Regions from separate parts of the Erwinia persicina genome, predicted to be linked through region 1. Evidence: riboswitches for the same ligand, from Rfam matches in the RefSeq annotation. Region 1 holds a riboswitch; each other region holds the start of a gene.

Region 1 (4,791 bases):
TCACGCCGCCATATGCGCAACCTGCTGAATGCCATGCAGGAACAGGGGTGGCTGGAGTGGCAGGCCGAGGCCGGGCGCGGCAAGCGATCGCGTCTGACCTTCCGCTATACCGGGCTGGCGCTGCAGCAGCAGCGGGCTGAGGATCTGCTGGAGCAGGATCGCATCGATCAGCTGGTGCAGCTAGTCGGCGATAAAAACCGCGTGCGCCAGATGCTGCTCTCCCATCTGGGCCGCAGTTTCCGTCAGGGAAAACACATTCTTCGCGTGCTCTACTATCGTCCCCTGCTCAATCTGCTGCCCGGAACGCCGCTGCGCCGCTCTGAAACGCACCTTGCCCGGCAGATTTTCAACGGGCTGGCGCGGATAAATGAGGAAAACGGGGAAATCGAGCCGGATATCGCCCATCACTGGCAGCAGATTGCCCCGGACCACTGGCGCTTCTTTTTGCGTCCGGCGATCCACTTTCATCACGGCCGTGAGCTGGACGTCGACGATGTTATCGCCAGCCTGGAACGCCTGAAAACGCAGCCACTTTACAGCCACCTAAACCGGATTGAGTGCCACACGCCCTGGACCCTGGATATTTATCTGCACCAGCCCGATAACTGGCTACCGTGGCTGCTGGGCAGCGTCAGCGCGATGATCCTGCCAAAAGAGTGGCCGCATATGCGCAACTTTGCCCGCCAGCCGGTCGGCACCGGGGCCTACGCGGTGGAACGCAATCAGCACAGCCAGCTGCGTATCTCCGCCTTTGATGACTACTTCGGCTACCGGGCGCTGATAGATGAGGTCAATATCTGGGTTCTGCCGGAGATAAGCGATGAGCTGGTCTACTCCGGGGTCAAACTGCAGAGTGAGAATACGGATGAGAAGTCGGAAGAGAGTCGTCTGGAAGAGGGCTGCTATTTTCTGATGTTCGACCAGCGCTCTGAGCAGGGGCGCAATGAACAGCTGCGCCGCTGGATCAGCACCATTTTTAACCCGATTGCCCTGCTTAACCACAGCGGCATCGCCTATCAGCGCTACTGGTTCCCGGCTTATGGCCTGCTGCCGCGCTGGCATCACCGACGCTCAATGGCGACCGCAGAAAAACCCGCAGGCCTGACGTCACTGACCATTACCTGGTACAGCGATCATATTGAGCATCAGGGGATCGCCAACGCGCTGGGGCCGATCCTTGCCGCGCACGGCGTCACGCTCATTACGCAGGAAATTGACTACGAAAGCTGGTATCGCGGTGAGGCGGAAAGTGACATCTGGCTGGGTAGCGCCAACTTCACGCTACCGCTGGAGTTTTCCCTGTTTTCGCTGCTGTATGAGATCCCACTGATGCACCACTGTGTGCCCACCGACTGGGAAAATGATGCGCGGCAGTGGCGTGAACAGACCCTGCCACTGGCAGACTGGAGCAAACAGCTGATAGACAGTAACTACCTGCATCCCCTGTTCCATCACTGGCTGCTGCTGCACGGCCAGCGAAGCATGCGCGGCGTACGCATGAATACCCTCGGCTGGTTTGACTTTAAATCAGCCTGGTTTGCGCCGCCCGAATCATGACGCTTTCGTAACAAAGACGAAACCACTAGAATAAGCCGTTCTCAACGGGGTGCGAACACCCTGCTGTGATATTGCCCGATGCCGGGTCAATGTCTGCGCAGCACGTTTTCGCTGAGAAAAACCCGTCGAACCTGATCCGGATCATACCGGCGTAGGGATTTGAGAGTGTCACTGACTCAGATCCTTTGCGCATTTTCCCTTAAAGGAACGCAAAGTGTTGAAAAAATTACTCCCTCTGCTGGCGCTGTTTTCCCTGCCTGCCCTCGCGGCGAAAGATACCCTGACGGTTTACACCTACGACTCCTTCTCTGCCGAATGGGGGCCTGGGCCGGCGATTAAAAAAGCCTTCGAAGCACAGTGCAACTGTGAGCTGAAATTCGTCGCGCTGGAAGACGGTGTCTCGCTGCTCAACCGCCTGCGTATGGAAGGGAAAAACAGCAAAGCCGACGTGGTGCTGGGGCTGGATAACAATCTGCTGGATGCGGCCGAAAAAACCGGCCTGTTTGCGCCGTCAAAGGTAGACACCCGAGATGCTACCGTGCCGGGCGGCTGGACGAACACAACTTTCGTCCCCTATGACTACGGCTGGTTTGCTTTCGTTTATGACAAGACCCGGCTGCAGAACCCGCCGAAAAGCCTGAAGGAACTGGTCGAGAGCGACCGTCCTCTGAAGGTGATTTATGAAGATCCGCGCACCAGCACCCCGGGGCTTGGCCTGCTGCTGTGGATGCAGAAAGTTTACGGCGATAAGAGCCCGGAAGCGTGGCAGCAGCTGGCGAAGAAGACCGTTACGGTGACAAAAGGATGGAGCGAGGCCTACGGTCTGTTCCTGAAAGGGGAAAGTGATATGGTGCTCAGCTACACGACCTCGCCCGCTTATCATCTGATTGAAGAGAAGAAAGATCAGTACGCCGCGGCAAACTTTAGTGAAGGCCACTATCTTCAGGTTGAGGTGGCCGGGCAGTTAAAAGCCAGTAAGCAACCTGAACTGGCACACACATTTATGCAATTCGTGATGACACAACCCTTCCAGAAAACCATTGCAACCGGCAACTGGATGTATCCGGCTACCCGAACCGCGCTGCCAGAAGGGTTCAATACCCTGACCGTGCCGGCCACCTCGTTGCAGTTCAGCCCGCAGGATGTTGCTACCCAACGCAGCCAATGGATTAGTGCATGGCAACGCGCCGTCAGCCGCTAATTCCTGGCTGGTTAGTCCCGGGCCTGCTGGCCGGGCTGCTGCTGGTCAGCGTGGCCCTGCTGGCGTTTTCCGCCCTGTGGCAAAACGCGCCCGCCACGGACTGGCGCGGACTGTGGCAGGACAGCTACCTGTGGCACGTGCTGCGCTTCTCCTTCTGGCAGGCGCTGCTATCGGCATTGCTGTCGGTTCTTCCGGCTATTCCCGTGGCGCGTGCACTTTACCGCCGTCGCTTTCCCGGGCGCGGCACGCTGCTGCGGCTGTGTGCTATGACGCTGGTGCTGCCGGTACTGGTCGCCGTGTTTGGTATTCTCAGTGTGTATGGCCGCAGCGGCTGGCTGGCACAGCTTTGCGCCCTGCTCGGCATTGGTTATTCATTCACCCCCTATGGCCTGCAGGGGATCCTGCTGGCCCATGTGTTCTTTAATCTGCCGCTGGCTACGCGCCTGCTGCTCCAGGCCTTACAGCAGATCCCCGGTGAACAGCGACAGATCGCCGCGCAACTGGGACTGAGTGGCTGGGCGCATTTTCGCCTTGTCGAATGGCCGTGGCTGCGGCGGCAGCTCCTGCCCGCCGGGGCGCTGATCTTTATGCTGTGTTTTGCCAGCTTTGCGACGGTACTGTCCCTCGGGGGCGGCCCGCGCGCGACCACCATTGAGCTGGCGATCTTCCAGGCACTGAGTTTTGATTACGATCCCGGGCGAGCCGCCCTGCTGGCGCTGATACAGATGGTGTGCTGCCTCGGTCTGGTGATGTTAAGCCAGCGGCTGAGTAAGGTGCTGCCCACGGGAAGTGACAGCCTCGGGGGCTGGCGCAACCCGCAGGACAGCGGCCCTGCCCGCCTGCTTGACGGGCTACTGATCGCCAGCATGGTGTTGCTGATCCTGCCACCGCTGCTGGCGGTGGTGGCCGACGGACTGAATCAGGGGTTAAGCGGCGTCCTGCACCAGCCTGCACTGTGGCAGGCGATGTTCACCTCGCTACGCATTGCGCTGGGCGCTGGGATCCTCAGCGTGGTGCTGACGCTGATGCTGCTGTGGAGCAGCCGTGAACTGCGCCTGCGCCAGCGGCCGCTGTGGGGCCAGACGCTGGAACTCAGCGGGATGCTCATCCTGGCGATGCCGGGAATTGTGCTGGCCACCGGTTTTTTCCTGTTACTCAACCAGACCATCGGGCTGCCGGATTCTGCAGAAGGGATTGTCATCGTCACGAATGCACTGATGGCAGTGCCGTATGCGATGAAAGTGCTGGAAAACCCACTGCGTGATGTCGCAGCACGTTATAACCCGCTGTGCCTGTCGCTGGATATTCGTGGCTGGAACCGCCTGCGGCTGATTGAGCTGCGCGCCCTGAAACGCCCGCTGGCCCAGGCGCTCGCCTTTGCCTGTGTGCTGTCGATTGGCGATTTTGGCGTAGTGGCACTGTTTGGCAATGAGCACTTCCGCACCCTGCCGTTTTATCTTTATCAGCAGATCGGCTCCTATCGCAGCAGCGACGGGGCGGTTACCGCCCTGTTACTTTTGCTGCTCTGCTTTCTGCTGTTCACCCTGATTGAAAAACTGCCGGGGAACCATGCTAAATCTGACTAATCTGACCTGGCTGTATCATCATCTGCCGATGCGCTTTACCTTCAGCGCGCAGGCGGGGGAGCGACTGGCCATCCTGGGCCCCAGCGGGGCAGGAAAAAGTACCCTGCTGAGCCTGATCGCCGGTTTTCTGCCGGTCAACGGCGGCGAATTGATACTGTATGGCAGCGATCACCGCAATAGCGCTCCCGCGCAGCGTCCGGTATCCATGCTGTTTCAGGAAAATAACCTCTTCCCCCATCTGACCGTGGCGCAGAATATCGGACTGGGGTTACATCCCGGGCTGAAACTGAACCACCAGCAAAAGCACGCGTTACAGAACATTGCGCAGCGCGTCGGGCTGACGGAACATTTACACCGTCTGCCGCACCAGCTTTCCGGCGGCCAGCGTCAGCGTGCCGCTCTCGCCCGCTGCCTGGTCCGTCAGCAGCCGATACTGCTGCTGGATGA
Region 2 (4,791 bases), on a different replicon from region 1:
CTTCTGTGGTGTAGGGAAACACCTGAAATCCGTCAGCGCAAAGGATACGCGCTGCCTCCACCAGGGCGAACGGGTCGGGTTGCAGCGTATCGGCATGACCGATCACCTCCAGCTTGATCCACCGCGTATCAAACAGCTCACGCGCCATATGGGCCGTGGTGACGGCCTCCTTCACGCTGTGACAGCCCGCCGTGTTCGGCAGAACCCGCTTATTCAGCCCGGTCAGCAGCTCACGAAAGGCGGTACCGTGGCTGCCTTCACGGCGCAGACTGACGGTGATAATTTCACTGCCGGAGGCCGCAAGCGCCTGCTGCAGGATCGCCGGAGAGGGGTACCCGGCGGTACCGAGCAGAAAACGTGACTGGGGTACAAAACCGTAAAACATCGTTTATCCTCCCTGCATGGGTGACAGGACTTCGAGTTCACAGCCTGGTGTGATCGGCTGCGTTTCATAGCGGGTGCGGGGCACGAACTGTCCATTTAACGCGCTGGCGACACAGCCTGCGTCAATCTGTTGTTCGCGCAGCAATTCCGCCAGGGTGCGGGCGGCAGTATCGACCGGCTGGCCGTTAAGCTGAATTTTCATATCAGGTTTTCCTGTATCAGTTGCTGCATCAGGTTTTCCGCCATCACTGGCGCGAGAAGAAAGCCGTGCCGGTACATGCCGTTAACGGACCAGACGCCGTTATGGCGATGAATGGCAGGGACATTATCAGCGTAAGCCGGTCGCAGCCCGGTGCCGCTTTCCAGCACTCTGGCTTCGGCCAGTGCCGGGTGGATGGCGTAAGCGGCACTTAACAACTCCATCATGGCGCGGGCGCTAATGGGGCTGTCATCATGGCTTTCCACCATGGTCGCCCCCAGCATAAAGCGCCCCCCCGTGCGCGGAACGAGGTAACAGGGAAAGCGGGGATGGAGCAAGCGGACGGGCCGGGAGAAGTGCACCTCATCGCTGTGCAGGATCAGCATTTCACCGCGAACGGCGCGCAGTCCCGGTTGTTCGTGGGCAGCGTGGATCCCCGGCAGTCAATAACCGTGCCGCCGGGCTTGTCCTGATGGAAGTCAACGCCGTGTTGAAGCAGGCTGGCCCGCAGTTGCTGCAGCGCGCTGCGCGGGTCGAGATGGGCCTCGCCGGCAAAGAACAGCCCGCGGGCAAAGCGCCCTTCCAGGGCGGGTTCCAGCGTGACCGGTTCCACCCACTGATGGGCGTGCGTCATGCGCGAAAAACGGGTGAGTTCAGGCGCGTCGCGCGGGGGAGCGACCACCAGGGTGCCCTGATGCTCCACGCCTTTGACACGCGCAGCCCACCACGGGGCAGACCGCTGGCCCAGCTCAACAACCTCCGCCGGGGCGCTTTCGCCTTCGCACCAGGGGGCCAGCATTCCGCCTGCCCAGTGGGATGCCGCATCATGCTGCGGTGAAGTGATCACCTCCACGGCCTGGCCGTGCTCTGCCAGCATCGTGGCGATGCACAGCCCGGCCACGCCGTCACCGATCACAGACCAGCGGCTCATGAGGTAAGGATCCTGACAGGGAGAAGGGGTGTTACCAATAGCGTCACGTTAGCCTCTCAAAACTTGATGAGACCCGTGATAAGGATAAGGAAAAAGGCGGAGGCGGAATAAACACAGGCCTGCGCGCGGGTACGCTGGGTGGCCGGCTGGCCCGTCATCAGGGTACGCGTCTTCCTACGCCAGTATCAACTGGGTCAGGTTCTAAGGGTCGCTACGCCGCGATAAATCGCTCATTAGCCTCTCAGTCTCTCTGGCGAGACTCCCCTGACAGGAACCAGTTGTATTTTACCGGGTGGGAATCGTCAAGCGATATGCGGTTTTAATGGGGAAAAAGACGGCATTTTGAGACGCTGAAATTTTTTTTAATTGAATGCTCAATCAATAAAAACTATCATTCGTGCTTCTGTTTACACAAAATTTACTTTCCGGAGGCGATTTGAGTCAAGAGTTATAACGATTAATCAATAAATTACACTAATATTCATCCTGATGGTTCTCCCAGTGTAATTAGCGGATATACGGCGGATTTTACCCAGTATGCGCTAATGCGCGCTTCGCAGAGCGGACTTCAGGTTCTTTCCCTGATCATTTTTTGCGGAGACATTATGCCGACGACTGAAATACCAGGAAAGCCTCAAAAAGATCGTATCAACCCCGTGGTTTTCTACACCTCAGCAGTACTGATTCTGCTGTTCTCCATGACGACTATTCTGTTCACTGATTTTTCCGATCGCTGGATCAATCGTACCCTCGACTGGGTATCCAACACCTTCGGCTGGTATTACCTGCTGGCCGCCACGCTGTATATCGTGTTCGTTATCTTTATGGCCTGTTCCCGCTTTGGTTCCATTAAGCTCGGCCCTGAGCAGTCCAAGCCCGAGTTCAGCCTGATGAGCTGGGCAGCCATGCTGTTTGCTGCCGGTATCGGTATCGATCTGATGTTTTTCTCGGTCGCCGAGCCGGTCACACAGTATATGATGCCGCCAGAGGGCCAGGGACAGACGATGGAAGCCGCGCGTCAGGCGATGGTCTGGACGCTGTTCCACTACGGTCTGACCGGCTGGTCCATGTATGCCCTGATGGGCATCGCCCTGGGTTACTTCAGCTACCGCTACGGCCTGCCTCTGACCATTCGTTCGGCCCTGTACCCTATTTTCGGTAAACGTATCAACGGGCCAATCGGTCATACCGTGGACATCGCCGCCGTACTCGGGACGATTTTTGGTATTGCCACCACATTGGGCATCGGCGTTGTGCAGCTGAACTATGGCCTGAAGGTGCTGTTTGATGTACCGGAAGGGCTGACGGCGCAGGCCGGGCTGATCGTGCTGTCGGTCATCATGGCCACTATCTCGGTCACCTCTGGCGTGAATAAGGGCATTCGCTTCCTGTCAGAGCTCAACGTGCTGCTGGCCTTTGGTCTGATCCTGTTTGTGCTGTTCGTCGGTGATACCAGCTTCCTGCTGAACGCGCTGGTGCTCAACGTCGGGGATTACATCAACCGCTTTATGGGCATGACGCTGAACAGTTTTGCTTTCGATCGTCCAACTGAATGGATGAACAACTGGACGCTGTTCTTCTGGGCCTGGTGGGTCGCCTGGTCACCGTTTGTTGGCCTGTTCCTGGCGCGTATTTCCCGCGGCCGTACTATCCGCCAGTTTGTGGTAGGGACGCTGACCATTCCATTTATCTTTACCCTGCTGTGGCTGTCGATCTTTGGTAACAGCGCCCTATACGAGATTATTCACGGCAATATGGCCTTCGCTGAAGAAACCATGGCGCACCCGGAGCGCGGCTTCTACAGTCTGCTGGCACAGTATCCTGGCTTTACTTTCAGCGCCTCAGTGGCCACCATCACCGGCCTGCTGTTCTATGTCACTTCCGCAGACTCTGGTTCCCTGGTGCTGGGCAACTTTACCTCGCGTCTGGCGGACATCAACAATGATGCGCCAAACTGGCTGCGTATCTTCTGGTCAGTCACCATTGGCGTCCTGACGCTGGGAATGCTGATGGTTAACGGCGTGACGGCGCTGCAGAAGACCACGGTGATCATGGGACTGCCGTTCAGCTTTGTGATCTTCTTTGTGATGGCCGGTCTGTATAAATCGCTGCGGGTGGAAGATCATCGTCGGGCCAGTGCCACGGTGAACACGCCACCGGTAGCGGTATCGCGTGACGATCGCCTGAACTGGAAACAGCGCATTTCACGCGTGATGAACTATCCGGGAACGACCCACACCCGCAAAATGTTGGATAACGTCTGTCGTCCGGCAATGGAAGAAGTCGGGCTTGAGCTGGAACGTCGTGGTGCCAAAGTGCAGGTGAATGAGCTGCCGGCGGTGGAGGATGAGCGTCTGAACCATCTGGAACTGCTGGTTGATATGGCGGATGAGCAGAGCTTCCTCTATCAGATATGGCCTCAGCGTTACTCGGTACCGGCCTTCACCTACCGGGCGCGCAGTGGCAAATCGGATTACTTCCGTCTGGAAACCTTCCTGCTGGAGGGTACGCAGGGGAACGATTTGATGGACTACACCAAAGAGCAGATCATCAATGACATTCTCGACCAGTATGAGCGTCACCTGACCTTCCTGCATATTCACCGGGAAGCACCGGGTAATTCGATGCCCTTCCCCGAAGCATAAACCCTTAAAAAAACCAGACTCCGGTCTGGTTTTTTTTTGCTCAGAAAACCGTGACGTTCTCCTTATTATTGTGGAAGGGTGCTCAGGCGAAACGTTTCGCGCCGGCAACACAGAGAATAATTGCCGCCGCACTGACCACCATACTCAGGGCAACCGGCTCGTGAAGGAACAGCGCGCAGAGCAACAGACCAAAAAACGGCTGTAGCAGCTGGAGCTGTCCGACCCCGGCGATGCCACCCAGCGCCAGCCCGCGATACCAGAAAATAAAACCAATCAGCATACTGAACAGTGAGACATAGCCAAGGCTGAACCAGGCGGGCGCGCTGATCCCCTGCCAGCTGTGCGGCAGAGTCATCAGGCCCGTCACCACCATGACCGGTAGCGACAGCAGCAGCGACCAGCTGATCACCTGCCAGCCGCCCAGCCGGCGCGACAGTTCTGCCCCTTCCGCATAGCCCAGTCCGCACAGCAGAATGGCCGCCACCATCATCAGGTTTCCGGTCAGCGATCCCCTCCGCCGGCTGAGAGAGCAAAACCTGTCACGATCCCGGCGCCCAGCAGGGAGAAAAACCAGAAGGCCCGCGCTGGCCGTTCTCCCCCGCGCAGCACAGCGAAAATGGCGGTGGAAAGCG
Region 3 (4,791 bases), 1.9 Mb from region 1:
AGCCTGACCTTGCGACTACAAGGGCCAATAAAAAAGACCTGCATCTTTTTCACCCTCCTTTTATTCCACTTTTCGTTACGCATGAATCATCCGGCATTCAGATCCCGGATTATCAGGCAATAATTAAACAGAATCAGGCTATCTGACGCTGTTTAAAGCCTATTATAATAGACTGAAGCCGAATCGTCAGCAGTATATAACCTTATGCTTTTCATGCGATATTGCAGAGAGACATAGATATATTGTCTGCACGATTTCCCTATGTCTGTATTCCATGAATAGTTAAAAGGTGCTGTCTATGAGCAAAGTTTGGTTTATCACCGGAGCAACACGCGGAATTGGCGCCGATATTGCCAAAGCCGCCCTGGCTGCGGGTGACAAAGTCGTTGCCACTGGTCGCCAGAAAGAAAGCGTAACCCGAGCTCTTGGTTCATCAGAACATTTACTGGCACTCAGCCTTGACGTAACTGATGAGCAACAGGCACAGGCTACTGTACAGGCGGCAATCAGCCATTTTAAGCAGATTGATATCGTGGTTAATAATGCCGGGTTTGCCGTTCTGGGTGCGCTGGAAGAGACGACAAATGCGGAAGTTCGTCGTCAGTTTGATACTAATGTATTTGGCCTGTTAAACGTAACCCGCGCCGTTTTGCCCGTGATGCGTGCCCGAAAAAGTGGCCATATTTTTAACCTTTCATCACTGGCAGGTTTTTATGGTGATGCCGGAGTTTCAAGCTATTGTGGCACTAAATTTGCCGTTGAGGGCATATCCGAAAGCCTGGCGAAAGAGGTTGCGCCACTGGGGATTCATGTAACCATTGTTGAACCGGGTTATTTCCGAACCGAGTTTTTGACTGAGAACTCTGTCGTTTACACAGATAATATTATTGCTGCGTATGATGCAACGTCTGGTGAAACCCGTCGGGCAACCAGAGCCGTTGACGGCAAACAGGCTAACGACCCTAAGAAGCTGGCGCAAGCTTTACTCAGACTAGCTAATGAACAGCAACCACCATTGCGTTTCACCGCGGGTGCTGATGCAACCGAGATATATGATCGTGTCCTGGTGGAAAAAAAGCATGAACTTGATTTGTGGCGGACACTTTCTGATTCACTTGCTTTTTAAATGATGCGTTTTGTTTCACAACCACTTATATAATATTATTTTTATCACTGCGGGTAACTTAACGATGACCACTCGGAATATCACTGGCAGTGATTACTCCGGAGATCAGTGACTATATTGAATTGTTAGTTTTATTTATTAATGCAGATTATGCAAGGCACTTAAAACTGTCCCCAACAGGGTACTTATTTTTCGCCTGCACCTGATAAGCACTCAAACCTGGCATAGGCTTGTACCGACATTAATAATTCACTAATTGTTATATCATGTGACAATATATATTACATATTACGTTCTTTCATCGGTATATCTGTTGCTATCTCTACAATACAAACAGGATTAAATTATGAACGCAAAAGTAAAATTTGACGCTTTTAAAGCACAAAGAGTATTCAGCTCAGATCAGGTATTGTTGGATTTTTTTGACTCATTACCCCCCGTCAGTGTTGATGAAATTCAATCAATATGGGCCGGAGGAGACTTTGATACCGGTCACTGGGCCACCCGCTCCCTTGATGAAGTAAAATGGTTCGGGAAATGGTTCCGTAGTGCTTCAGATGCCATGCCCCTGGTCTGCTATGATGACAAAGGCAATCTGTACTCTAATAAAATGATGAAGGGAGAGGCTTCTCTCTGGCAAATTGACTTTCGTGGGAAAATCTCAGCAACGATGGTCTACGATGGCGTACCAATCTTTGACCACTTCCGTAAAGTGGATGATGACACATTATTGGGGATCATGGATGGTAAATCCTTCGAAGGAGCACCAGACATTGTTCAGGATGGCCATTATTATTTCTTCTATTTAGAAAGAATTGACAAAATGCCCGCCCCATTTATTGACGCTTAAAACGATTCAACCTGTCCGTTGATACAGCACTGAGCGATACATAATAATTTCTCAGTCTGTGGCTTACCGTAGTGAATGGGGGAAAGAGCACCCCCGTTTTTTCTGATTTTTCCTGCCATAACAGCAGAATCGTTCCCTCCTGTCCTGCCACATTCTCTTTTCAGCAGATTTAATCTTATTGATACACTGCATCAAAAAATGCCAGTTCCAGCCTGACTGCACGCTGGAAAAAATCCTCGCACAACGACCGTTGTTCAGGCCCGACGCGATCCAGTTCGTGGCGTAAAAAGGCGACAAATTCGCAAAAATCAGGGTTATTGTGCAGGGTAATCCACTCAGCATGAACGAAACTGGCAGGCAGCATTTCTGGTGCCTGTGACGCCCAGTCAAGATACAACCACTCGGCTACATTCAGAACCGTCAGGATGGCAGCATAGGAACGGGTGGCGGCAGCTTCAAGCATAATCGCTTTGAATCCTACCGTCGGTGCCGTGTCAGACTGCACATTGCGCTGCTGCTCACTGACGCCCAATGCCGCAAATGCGCGAAGAAAATAGGTATTCTCTTCGGATGACACCATACCGGCGCAGCGGCCAAAACACAGGCGCGCGGCAGGCGTGTCGGCGCAGGCAATAGCAGATCCGACTAAGGTCAAAAAACTGTCGAGAAAACGATAATCCTGCACCAGGTAGTTGATCATCACCTGGTGGTTAATGCTGCCGTCATACAGCTCCCGGACAAAACGATGCGTGACGGCCTGTGACCATTGTGACTGACTCAGGGTACGGAGGGTATCGGTAAATCGGCTGGTCATTGGGTAGTCCTTTTAGCAGAGACTACCGGCAAAAGTCAGGTAAGCTGCCCCATCCCTCCGCCGGTATGATCCGGATCAGGTATTAAGGGTCATCGTGCTGTAGCATTAACGATTTCTCAGCCAGCTGTGCCTGGCTCCCCCTGGAGACTCAATTAAGTCAGGAAATTATGGGGCCGTCAATATTGCTGATGACGCTTAAAGTGAGAGCCAGCGCCGGATCGCGGGTCGACCGAAAACGTCGCCCCTACGCAATGTGCTCGGCTAATAATGCCGAAAAACCCTGTAATGTCTCGCCCAGCGGCCCGTCATTATTCAGCGTGATACACCCTGCTGCCACCGGTTCCGCTGCACGTTTCAGCCGCTGTTCAATGGCGGCCTCATCCTCGCGCCCGCGCTGGCGCAGGCGGCTGGCCAGCACCTCAGGCGATACCTGCAAACAGACTGCCAGCAGCTGTTCACCGTAGCGCTGCCGCGCAGCCTGAAGATGCAGGCGTGAACCGTTGACCACGACGTCCAGCCCGGCCGCCAGCCAGCGGTCGATTTCAATGCCGAGCGCATAGGAGTACTGATGCGCCTGCCAGTCGAGAGCAAACAGGCCATGCGCACGCCGCCGCCGGAACTCCTGCTCGCTGAGGGCGACGTGATTCTCCCCCCCGGCGCTGGCACTGCGGGTAATATAGCGATGCGCGACAATGACCCGCTCCGGTGCGCACTCGCGCAGGGCCAGCAGCAGGCTGTCTTTACCGGAGCCCGAAGGCCCCATCAGCCAGATCAGCCGCCCCATCAGAACACCGGCCTGCCCTGCGCCCAGACGCGGGAAACGTACACCTGTTCACGGTGCTGACGCACCAGCACCAGATCGGCACGTTTGCCCTCACCGATCGTGCCGCGATCGTCAAGGCCGATGGCGCGGGCAGGATTACGCGTGACCAGCGCCACGGCCTGAGGGAGCGTCATGCTGTTGTTTTCATCACGGGCCAGACGGAATGCCGCATCCAGCAGGCTGGCCGGATAGTAGTCAGAGGAGAGGATATCCAGCAGATCGATCTGCGCCAGCGCGCTGGCCGCCACGTTGCCAGAGTGCGAGCCGCCACGCACAATATTTGGCGCACCCATCAGTACCTGCAGGCCCAGCTCGCGCGAAGCGCGTGCGGCTTCTTCGGTGGTCGGGAACTCCGCGATCACACTACCGACCCCTTTCGACTCCACGACGTGCTCATACGTCGCATCATCATGGCTGGCCAGTGGAATATGATACTGACGGCACCAGGCGGATATGGCCTCGCGGTTCGGGGCTGACCAGCGGGCGGCCAGCCGCAGCTGATCGGCCTCATAGGCATCAAGCTGGAGATCGCTGAGCTGATACTTGCCGCCAAAATAGGTGCGCCATGCCGCCAGCGACACGTACTGACGCTGGCCCGGAGAGTGATCCATCAGCGACACCAGCGACAGCACCGGATTGCACATCAGCTGTTCAAACAGCGGCAGCGTGGAATCATTCGGCAGCTCACAGCGCAGGTGCAGGCGATGTTCTGCGCGGTTCAGGCCGTGCTTCTGGCTGTGGCGGATCGCATCGATCATCTTGTTCAGATTCTCCATGCGGTGACCGCCGTCGCGCACGTCGCCGACGCTGATGGCATCCAGCACCGTGGTGATACCGCTGGCGACAATCAGCGCATCATGGCTGCTCATGGCAGAGTGCGCAGGCCAGTCCACCTTCGGCCGCGGGGTGAAAAATTTATCCAGATTATCGGTATGCAGCTCCACCATGCCCGGCATCAGCCAGCCGCCTTCGCCGTCGATGGCCGCCGGCAGTTGGCTCTGCGTATCGGAGAACGCCCGGATCACGCCGTTTTCACAGGCCAGTGACCCCGCCACTACTTCATTTTCCAGAATCAGTCTGACGTTATTGATGATCATTCGGCGTGCTCCAGTGCAGCGGGCTGCATCACATGCAGACGGTCAGCGATGCGCTCACGCACCGCATTATCATGAAAAATG
Region 4 (4,791 bases), 2.2 Mb from region 1:
GCCTTTACGTGTGTCCGGGCTGAGTGAAGAAAAATGACGGGTCATCATAAACTTTTACCATAACGAACGAAGTTTCCATTATAATGAACGCAGTGCAGAAAGAGATCAACCCGAACGTAACGTTCGATTTAGCGAACGATAAGGCAAAAAATGACCCAGCCCATTGCAGTAATTGCAGAAAGTTTGATCCGGGAGCGTACGCTGACCGGGCTGTCCCTGGCGGAAGTCGCCAGACGGGCAGGTATTGCAAAATCAACGCTGTCCCAGTTAGAGGCGGGGAACGGTAATCCCAGCATTGAAACGCTCTGGGCGCTGTGCGTGGCGCTGAATATCCCTTTTGCCAGACTGCTGGAGCCTGAGCTGCCTAAAACCCAGGTGATCCGGCGCGGTGAAGGACCGAAAGTCGTCGCCGGGGAAGCGAACTATCAGGCGATCCTGCTGGCCAGCTGCCCGCCGGGTGCGCGGCGTGATATCTACCTGCTGATGGCCCAGCCCGGCGCTGACCGCCTTTCACAGCCGCATCCGCCAGGTTCGGTGGAGCATATTATTGTCACGCAGGGACGGGCGCTGGTGGGGCTGAAGGAGGAAGCTGAAGAACTGGCTCCGGGAGATTACATCTGCTATCCGGCCGATCGCGAGCATATCTTCAGGGCGCTGGAGCCCGACACGCTGGCGCTGCTGGTGGCCGAGCAGGGATAGTGGCCTTTTTATGCAGCGGTAATACTTATTATTTCCATGTCCTGAAACAGCGCGTCCCTCCCGCCTTCTGCGTGTTGAGGGGAAATAACGAATGACAGCGCTACGTCCGCTGTTCACTCGCTACTGAGCGTGAGTCCTGCCTCCTTTGCCTGCCCTCATTGTCTGTCCTGTTCCTGATCAGGCCGCCCCGAAAGAGGGTGAGGCTTTATAATGTATTGCTTCCGGTAATGCCGTTCAGTGCATTCAGGGCGTCATCCGGCAGGTGGAGTGACGCCGCTGCCAGGTTTTCCTGCAGGTGGGCAACGGATGATGTGCCCGGGATCAGCAGGATGTTAGGTGAACGGTGAAGAAGCCAGGCCAGGGCGATCTGCATGGGGGTGGCGTTGAGCTGTTCGGCAACGCGGGTCAGCGTAGCAGACTGAAGCGGATTAAACCCGTTAAGCGGGAAGAACGGCACATAGGCAATCCCTTCCCGGGCCAGCGCATCAATCAGCGCATCATCGGTGCGGTGTGCCAGGTTGTAATGATTCTGAACGCAGACGATTTCGCAGATTGCGCGTCCTTCGGCAATCTGCGCCGGGGTGACGTTGCTCAGACCAATATGCTTAATCAGCCCCTGCTGCTGCAGGGCGGCCAGCGCCGTCAGCGGTGCTTCAATGGAACCTTCCTGTGGCTGGGCGGTATTAAACATGATCCTGAGGTTCACCACATCCAGCTGTGCCAGCCCCAGGTTTCGCAGGTTGTCATGGACGGCATTGACCAGCTCCCCGGGGGACATGGCCGGGATCCAGCCGCCTTTTTTATCTCTCAGCGCCCCAATTTTGGTCACCAGCGTGAGGTCGTCAGGATAGGGCGCGAGTGCCTCGTTGATCAGTTTGTTGGTGATATGCGGGCCGTAAAAATCACTGGTATCAATATGATTGACGCCGGCCGCCACTGCCGCCCTGAGAACCGCCAGCGCGCGGTCAGGATCGTTGGGCGGGCCAAAAACGCCGGGGCCTGCCAGCTGCATTGCGCCATAGCCCAGTCGTTTTACCTGACGCGAACCCAGAGAGAAGAGGCCGGATGTACGGATGTTGTGCATAGTTATTTCCTGAAGGAGAGGTGGGATAACACGGAACAGCGAGGTTTTATCTTAAGCCCGCGCATCACGTCCTATCCATGCTATAAAGTCCGTATTATCTTTTTAATCGTCCAAAATTAATCATGGATCCTCTTTCTGATATTCTCGCGTTACTCAAGCCACAGCAGTATGTTTCCGGCGTCCTCGACGTGGGCGGTGACTGGGCGGTGCGTTTTCCACCTAACGCGGGCATCAAATGTTATTCAATGGTGTCGGGCGGCTGCTGGCTGTCCGTCGAAGGGGAGACTGACCCGGTACGATTGTCGGCGGGGGACTGCTTCCTGCTTCCTACCGGACGTCCCTTTGTTATGGCCAGCGACCTGTCACACCCGGCGACAGACTGGGCGGTGGTGTTTGCCGGCCCGCGCGCCGGCGGGGTGATCCGTCACAACGGCGGGGGAGACTGCCTGATGACCGGCAGCCGCTTCTTCCTGGACGACCCCCACGCCACGATTCTGCTGACCATGCTGCCTGCGGTGATCCATCTGCGGGCGGAAAATGACCAGGCGACCCTGCGCTGGCTGGTTGCGCAGATGATGGCCGAGCTGGATGAACAGCGTCCGGGACATGCCCTGATCGCTGAACATCTGGCGCATATGATACTGATACAGGCGCTGCGGCAGCATATGGAGTCGGGTGGTAAAGGGGACGCCGTGGGCTGGCTGTATGCCCTGGCCGATCACCAGCTGGGTGCGGCGCTGCAGGCCATGCACGCCGATCCGGCTTATCGCTGGACGTTACCATCGCTGGCACAGCGTGCCGGTATGTCCCGCTCGGCCTTTGCGCTGAAGTTTAAAACTAAGGTCGGGTCGTCAACGATGGATTATCTGACCCGCTGGCGCATGCTGCTGGCCGGAGACAAACTGCTGAACACCGACCTGCCCATTTCTGCGCTTGCGCCCTCGCTGGGCTATGAGTCCGAAAGTGCCTTCAGTACCGCCTTTAAACGCACGATGGGCTGTTCGCCGCGTGACTATGTGCGGCGTCATTCCCCGCCGGGGGGCCGATCGCGCTGAAGATACCCTGATGACCGACGGCAGGGCAGCACGGCCCGGGGCTTGCCAATACTCTGCCACTTCCTTATGCTGGCACCGACTGTAAAAAATCATCACTGACTCGGGGTGCCCTTCTGCGTGAAGGCTGAGAAATACCCGTATAACCTGATCTGGATAATGCCAGCGTAGGGAAGTCAGATGCCCGACCGGCATCGCCTTCTTGATCGCCGGTTGGGAGCGAAGAATGATCCAACCTCAAGACCTCAGCCATGCCGATATGGCGCATTCCCTGCGGCTGTATCGTCAGCATTCCCCTCTGACCCACTGTATGACCAATGATGTGGTACAGGCCTTTACGGCTAACGTGCTGCTGGCGCTGGGGGCTTCCCCGGCAATGGTGATCGATCCGCAGGAGGCGGCACAGTTCAGCCCTGTTGCCGATGCCCTGCTGGTGAATGTCGGTACGCTGACCCGCAGCCGCAGCGAAGCGATGCTGGCGGCCATTAATGCCGCCAGGCAGGTCGGGCGTCCCTGGACGTTAGATCCGGTAGCCGTTGGCGCACTGGACTTCCGCACGGCCTTCTGCCAGCAGACGCTGGGACTGAAACCGGCCGCTGTCCGGGGTAACGCTTCCGAAATCATGGCGCTGGCCAGGCAGAGCGTCAGCGGCCGGGGCGTCGACAGCCGGCACGCCTCCACGGCGGCGCTGCAGGCGGCTGTTTCGCTGGCGCAGGAGACAGGCGCGATTGTGGCCGTCACCGGTGAAACCGATTTTATTACCGACGGCCTCCGTACCCTGAGCGTGGGCGGCGGCGACCCGCTGATGACGCGGGTGGTAGGGACCGGCTGTGCGCTGTCGGCGGTCGTGGCCGGCTTTGCCGCACTGCCGGGCGACCGCCTCACACATGTGGCCAGCGCCTGCCGCGTGGTGTCGCTGGCCGGCGAGCGTGCGGCTGCAGCGGTGGACGGGCCAGGCAGTTTCATTCCGGCCTTTCTTGATGCCCTGTACCGGCTGAACCCGGAGGTGCAGTGATGAAAAGGATTAACGCGCTGACAATTGCCGGTACCGACCCCAGCGGTGGGGCAGGGATCCAGGCTGATCTGAAAGCATTCTCCGCGCTGGGTGCGTATGGCACCAGCGTGATCACCGCGCTGGTGGCGCAGAACACCACCGGCGTGCAGTCGATCTGCCGCGTTGAGCCGGCGTTTGTTGCCGCGCAGCTGGATTCCGTTTTGTCGGACGTGCGCATCGATACGATTAAAATTGGCATGCTGTCAGAAAGTGCCATCGTTGAGGTGGTGTCCGGGCGGCTGAAACAGACCCGCGTTCCCTGGGTGGTGCTGGATACGGTGATGCTGGCCAAAAGCGGCGATCCGCTGCTGTCGCCCGAGGCGGTGAGTACGCTACGGGATCGACTGCTGCCGCAGGTTTCACTGATTACACCTAACCTGCCGGAGGCCGCCGCACTGCTGGGATGTGCGCAGGCGCGCAACGAGGAGGAGATGCGCGAGCAGGGACGGGCGCTGCTGGCCCTCGGCTGCCAGGCTGTGCTGATGAAAGGCGGTCATCTCAGCGAGTCGGAAAGCCCGGACTGGCTGTTCACCCGTGAGGGAGAACAGCGCTTTACTGCGCCACGGGTGAACACCCGTAACACGCATGGCACCGGCTGTTCACTCTCGGCGGCGCTGGCCGCGCTGCGCCCGCGCCACGATGACTGGCCCACGACCGTTCAGGCGGCCCGGCACTGGCTGCAGGGCGCACTGGAGCAGGCGGACTCGCTGGAAGTGGGACACGGGCAGGGGCCGGTACATCATTTTCATCAGTGGTGGTAAGCGGTAAAACCCGGGTTCCAGGGGAAGATTTGTTGAAAACAGATCTTTCCCCTTCATCGGTTGGCGAAGGCAGGGCAGTTTTCAGTCCACAGCGGGTATCAGGACCGTGATGACGAGGCCTGCGCGAGGCCTCTTTGGCCG

What was found. Region 1 has a riboswitch for thiamine pyrophosphate ahead of thiB (thiamine ABC transporter substrate binding subunit). Riboswitches for the same ligand answer to the same signal wherever they lie in the genome.
Region 2: it holds a riboswitch for thiamine pyrophosphate, as region 1 does, so the genes downstream of both, K6L24_RS21650 (FAD-dependent oxidoreductase) here and thiB (thiamine ABC transporter substrate binding subunit) in region 1, are expected to answer to the same signal.
Region 3: it holds a riboswitch for thiamine pyrophosphate, as region 1 does, so the genes downstream of both, K6L24_RS08430 (TenA family protein) here and thiB (thiamine ABC transporter substrate binding subunit) in region 1, are expected to answer to the same signal.
Region 4: it holds a riboswitch for thiamine pyrophosphate, as region 1 does, so the genes downstream of both, thiM (hydroxyethylthiazole kinase) here and thiB (thiamine ABC transporter substrate binding subunit) in region 1, are expected to answer to the same signal.

Annotation. Positions count from the first base shown of each region.
Region 1 is NZ_CP082141.1:3,833,123-3,837,913, forward strand. It holds gene sgrR (HTH-type transcriptional regulator SgrR) at 1-1,557, shown strand, start outside; TPP riboswitch at 1,593-1,733, shown strand; gene thiB (thiamine ABC transporter substrate binding subunit) at 1,772-2,758, shown strand; gene thiP (thiamine/thiamine pyrophosphate ABC transporter permease ThiP) at 2,734-4,344, shown strand; gene thiQ (thiamine ABC transporter ATP-binding protein ThiQ) at 4,328-4,791, shown strand, end outside.
Region 2 is NZ_CP082142.1:18,355-23,145, reverse strand. It holds gene K6L24_RS21660 (thiazole synthase) at 1-385, opposite strand, end outside; gene thiS (sulfur carrier protein ThiS) at 389-586, opposite strand; partial or broken gene K6L24_RS21650 (FAD-dependent oxidoreductase) at 583-1,514, opposite strand; TPP riboswitch at 1,669-1,790, opposite strand; gene K6L24_RS21645 (choline transporter) at 2,120-4,159, shown strand; partial or broken gene K6L24_RS21640 (DMT family transporter) at 4,242-4,791, opposite strand, start outside.
Region 3 is NZ_CP082141.1:1,887,315-1,892,105, reverse strand. It holds gene K6L24_RS08440 (oxidoreductase) at 299-1,126, shown strand; gene K6L24_RS08435 (DUF4334 domain-containing protein) at 1,473-1,976, shown strand; gene K6L24_RS08430 (TenA family protein) at 2,152-2,790, opposite strand; TPP riboswitch at 2,826-2,941, opposite strand; gene phnN (ribose 1,5-bisphosphokinase) at 3,035-3,574, opposite strand; gene phnM (alpha-D-ribose 1-methylphosphonate 5-triphosphate diphosphatase) at 3,574-4,710, opposite strand; gene phnL (phosphonate C-P lyase system protein PhnL) at 4,707-4,791, opposite strand, start outside.
Region 4 is NZ_CP082141.1:1,621,985-1,626,775, forward strand. It holds gene K6L24_RS07320 (AzlC family ABC transporter permease) at 1-45, opposite strand, end outside; gene K6L24_RS07325 (helix-turn-helix domain-containing protein) at 151-699, shown strand; gene K6L24_RS07330 (aldo/keto reductase family oxidoreductase) at 905-1,783, opposite strand; gene K6L24_RS07335 (AraC family transcriptional regulator) at 1,906-2,838, shown strand; TPP riboswitch at 2,930-3,026, shown strand; gene thiM (hydroxyethylthiazole kinase) at 3,062-3,850, shown strand; gene thiD (bifunctional hydroxymethylpyrimidine kinase/phosphomethylpyrimidine kinase) at 3,850-4,650, shown strand.